Regions from separate parts of the Bradyrhizobium sp. CCGE-LA001 genome, predicted to be linked through region 2. Evidence: riboswitches for the same ligand, from Rfam matches in the RefSeq annotation. Region 2 holds a riboswitch; the other holds the start of a gene.

The links. Region 2 has a riboswitch for S-adenosylmethionine ahead of BCCGELA001_RS34285 (O-succinylhomoserine sulfhydrylase). Riboswitches for the same ligand answer to the same signal wherever they lie in the genome.
Region 1: it holds a riboswitch for S-adenosylmethionine, as region 2 does, so the genes downstream of both, metX (homoserine O-acetyltransferase MetX) here and BCCGELA001_RS34285 (O-succinylhomoserine sulfhydrylase) in region 2, are expected to answer to the same signal.

The regions. Positions count from the first base shown of each region.
Region 1 covers NZ_CP013949.1:1,024,153-1,026,347, reverse strand. Annotated here, with positions in the region: gene metX (homoserine O-acetyltransferase MetX) at 1-855, opposite strand, end outside; SAM riboswitch at 946-1,025, opposite strand; gene BCCGELA001_RS04980 (chorismate mutase) at 1,230-2,078, shown strand; gene hisC (histidinol-phosphate transaminase) at 2,112-2,195, shown strand, end outside.
Region 2 covers NZ_CP013949.1:7,541,382-7,543,576, forward strand. Annotated here, with positions in the region: gene BCCGELA001_RS34280 (2'-deoxycytidine 5'-triphosphate deaminase) at 1-868, opposite strand, end outside; SAM riboswitch at 949-1,028, shown strand; gene BCCGELA001_RS34285 (O-succinylhomoserine sulfhydrylase) at 1,103-2,195, shown strand, end outside.

The sequences.
Region 1 (2,195 bases), 1.3 Mb from region 2:
CGAACCCTGGTAGCGCAGATAGGACTCGACCTGGAAATCTGCATCGAACGAGAAGGTCGGCAGCTCGCGATCCTGCATGCGGCGCCCGAATTTTCGGTGCAGCGCGGCGTCGGAGAGATAGGTGATGTGCGCGGCCATGCGCGCCACCGCGAGGCCGCGATGCGGATGGATGCCGCGGTCGGCATAGCCGCCATTGTGCCAGTCGGGGTCGGCCATCACGGCCTGGCGGCCTAGTTCGTGGAAGGCGATGTTCTGCGCCGAGTGCCGCGTCGAGCAGGCAATCGCCAGCGCAGAGTACACGCGCTGCGGATAGGCTGCCGTCCATTGCAGCACCTGCATGCCGCCCATCGAGCCACCGACAACCGCGAACAGCGTGTCAATGCCGAGTCGGTCGATCAGCATCGCCTGCGCGCGCACCATGTCGGGGATAGTGATGACGGGGAAATCCAGGCCCCACACCTTGCCGGTGGCAGGATTGATCGAGGCCGGACCGGTCGAGCCCATGCAGCCGCCGATCACGTTGGAGCAGATGATGAAGTAGTGCTTGGGATCGATGGGGCGGCCGGGGCCGACCAGCGTCTCCCACCAGCCGGGCTTGCCGGTGACGGGATGGACATTGGCGACATGCTGATCACCGGTCAGCGCATGGCAGACCAGAATGGCATTGGAGCGATCGGCGTTCAGCTCGCCATAGGTCTGATAGGCGATCTGGAACGGCGAGAGATCCACGCCGCAATCGAGCCGCAACGGTTGATCGTCGCCAAAATGCGCGACCTCCGAGCTCGGATGATCCACTTCATGCGACCGATCATCGGTGCTGATCGCGGGACTCGGAATCGACTTGACGCTGCCCATCTGACCATCGACCTCATGTGCGATCGGACTTCAGACCGCAGTGACATCAGGCCATGAAAAACCCGGCCTGAACGATAGGTTCGGCCGGGATCGGAAGCGTCCCCGGCCTGTTTAGCGAGTTTTTTAACGTGGCTGCAAGCCGGCCGGCTCAAATGACCACGGAACAGGCAAAATCTACTGGCTGAGGCGGTTTTCGTCAAGTCGCGACCGGGATCAACCGGATTTGCCTCCAGCCTGCGGGCCGAAAGGGCCTAATTTCCCTTTGCATTTCTCTTTGCTTTCGCCGCGCTGACTGCCTAATCAGGACATCGACCGCAGCGGTGACGGCACTGGCCAATCCGCATTGGAACGCCTTTCAACAGCACCCGTCAGATATGTCCCAACGCCCGCCCGCGCCACCGTCGCTTCAGGAATTGCGCAAGGAGATCGATGCGATCGACGAGGGCATGCATCGCCTCCTGATGCAGCGCGGCGACATCATCGACCGCCTGATCCAGGTGAAGCAGACCCAGGAGGTCGGCTCGGCGTTCCGCCCCGCGCGCGAGGCTTCGATGATGCGCGAGATCGTGCAGCGCCATCGCGGCATCCTGCCGCTCGACACGGTCGAGAGCATCTGGCGCGTCATCATCTCGACCTTCACCTATGTCCAGGCGCCGTTCTCCGTGCATGCCGACATCTCGGTGAGCGAGCCTGCGATGCGCGATTCCGCGCGCTTCCATTTCGGCTTCACGGTGCCTTACGTCGCACATTTCAGCGCGCAGGCTGCGGTCGAAGCGGTGGCGAAATCCAAGGGCGACCTGGCACTGGTCTCGGCGACGTCGAGCCGCACGCCGTGGTGGCTGGAGCTGGAAGCGGACGGCGCGCCGAAAATCATCGCGCGGATGCCTTTCGTCGAGCGCGCCGACCATCCGGCCGCGCTGCCGGTGTTCGCGATCTCGCGCGTCGCCGACAGCGCCCTGGTGACCGAGGTCGAGACCTTCAGCGTGCGCGTGTCGGGCTGGAACGCCGAGGTCGCGCGCGCCCTGTCGCCGCTGGCCGAGATCGTGGCGGTGCCCGACACCGCCTTCGACGGCGCGGCCCTGCTGGTCTCGGTCACGCATGCGACCAGCATCGACAAAATCAGGGCTGCCCTGATCGAGGCGGGGGCCTCGGTGCGCTCCACGGCCCTCGTCGGCAGCCACGCAACGCGCTATACGGTGCCCCCGACCGGGGCGAAATCGTAAGTCGCGAGCCGCCCAGCCTATCCGGAGTTGAAGATGTCCCGCCCCGTGCCGAATCCCGGCATTCTCGATATTGCACCCTATACGCCCGGCAAGAGCCCGGTGCCGGAGCCGGGCCGC
Region 2 (2,195 bases):
GCACCATTTCGGCGGCGTAGTCGGGCGGAACCTGAACGGCTTCCTTGGAGGCGAGGATGTAGAACTCGCCGGGATCGAGGATCAGGCTACCGTCGGGACGGGCCGAGATCGGCTCCCAGAAGTCCTCCACCGCATAGCCGGAGCGGCGATCGACGTCGACGACGCCGGTATGGCGCTTGGCGCGATAGCCGACGAAGCCGTTCGCTTTCTCGCCCGACAGATCGACCGACACAGCGACGCCGCCCGAGAGGTCGGCATCGTCGATGTCGACGAGGCGCTCAGTGGCATGCAAGCCATCGAGCTCGTCGGCGTTGAGGATGGCATCGCCGGTGCGAAAGCGCACCTGCGACAGGCGCGAGCCTTCGCGCACCAGCACCGGAAACGTCTTCGGGCTGATCTCGGCATAGAGCGGACCGTGATAGCCGGCGCCGATCATGTCGAAGCGGCGGGTGCCGTCGGCGATCACGCGCGTGAAGACGTCGAGCCGGCCGGTCGAGCTCTTGGGGTTCGCGGCCGCGACGATCTCCGGCGGCAGCGCAAGGCTCTCCAGCAGCGGCACGATGTAGACGCAGTTGGTCTCCAGCACCGCGCCGTCGGCCAGGCTGAACTCGTGCAGCTTCAATTCGTCGATGCGCTCGGCGACGGTGGCGCCGGGACCGGGCAGGAAGCTGGCGCGGACGCGATAGGCGATGTCGCCGAGGCGCAGATCGAGGCTCGCCGGCTGGATCTGGCTTTCGACGAAATCGTAGGCAGGCAGGATGAGCCCCGCCTCCGCCATCGCCGCGATCATGCGGTCGGGCAGGATACCATTGGCGTCGGCAGCGACCGTGAACGTCAACCGGGGGTCCTCATCAGGGAGCAAACACATCCCGACATACGGGAAATACTAGCCTTTTACGGCTATCCGATGGACGCCTTGACGGAAAGAGCATTGCGGAATATGAGCATCACTTATCCCGTGGTGATTTGAGCCGGCCGGCTTGCAGCCACGTTAAATAAGTCGCTAAACAGGCCGGGGACCTCTGTGATCCCGGCCCGTGGAGATATCCAGGCCGGTTTTTTTGTGACCGTTTTCGACGAGACGGTCATATCGGAGGGTCCTATGTCGAAGTCACCTGCCACCTACCGCCCCGAAACCCGCCTGGTCCATTCCGGCACCCTGCGCTCGCAATATGGCGAGACGTCGGAGGCGCTGTTCCTGACGCAAGGCTATGTCTACAACAGTGCCGAGGAGTGCGAGGCGCGGTTCAAGGGCGAGGATCCCGGCTTCATCTATTCGCGTTATTCGAATCCGACCATCTCGATGTTCGAGCGCCGCATGATCGAGCTCGAAGGCGCGGAAGCCGCGCGCTCGGCGGCAACCGGCATGGCGGCGGTGACGACCGCGATCCTGGCGCCGCTGAAGGCCGGCGATCACGTGGTGGCCTCCCGCGCGCTGTTCGGCTCGTGCCTCTATGTCATCCAAGATCTGCTACCGCGCTACGGCATCGAGACCACGCTGGTCGACGGGCTCGATCTCGACCAATGGCAGCGGGCCGTGCGGCCGAACACCAAGACGTTCTTCCTGGAGAGCCCGACCAATCCGACGCTGGACGTGCTCGACATCCCGTCCATCGCCGAGATCGCGCACAAGGGCGGTGCGCGGCTCGTCGTCGACAACGTGTTCGCAACCCCGATCTGGCAGAGCCCACTGGCGTTAGGGGCCGACGTCGTCGTCTATTCCGCGACCAAGCATATCGACGGCCAGGGCCGGTGCCTCGGCGGCATCATCCTGTCCTCGGAAGCCTTCATCGCCGAGCACATCCACAATTTCATGCGTCAGACCGGCCCGTCGATCTCGCCGTTCAATGCCTGGGTCCTGCTCAAGGGCCTGGAGACGCTGGGCGTGCGCGTGCGTGCGCAGACCGACACCGCAGCACGCATTGCCGAGGTACTGGCGAGCCATCCGAAGGTCTCGCGGCTGGTCTATCCCGGCCGCGCCGATCATCCGCAAGCAGCATTGGTGAAGAAGCAGATGCGCGGCGGCTCGACGCTGGTCGGCTTCGAGGTCAAGGGCGGCAAGCAGGCCGCCTTCCGCGTGCTCAACGAATTGAAGCTGGCGAAGATCTCGAACAATCTCGGCGACGCCAAGAGCCTCGTCACGCATCCAGCCACGACGACGCATCAGCGCCTGAAGCCGGAAGACCGCGCCGCAC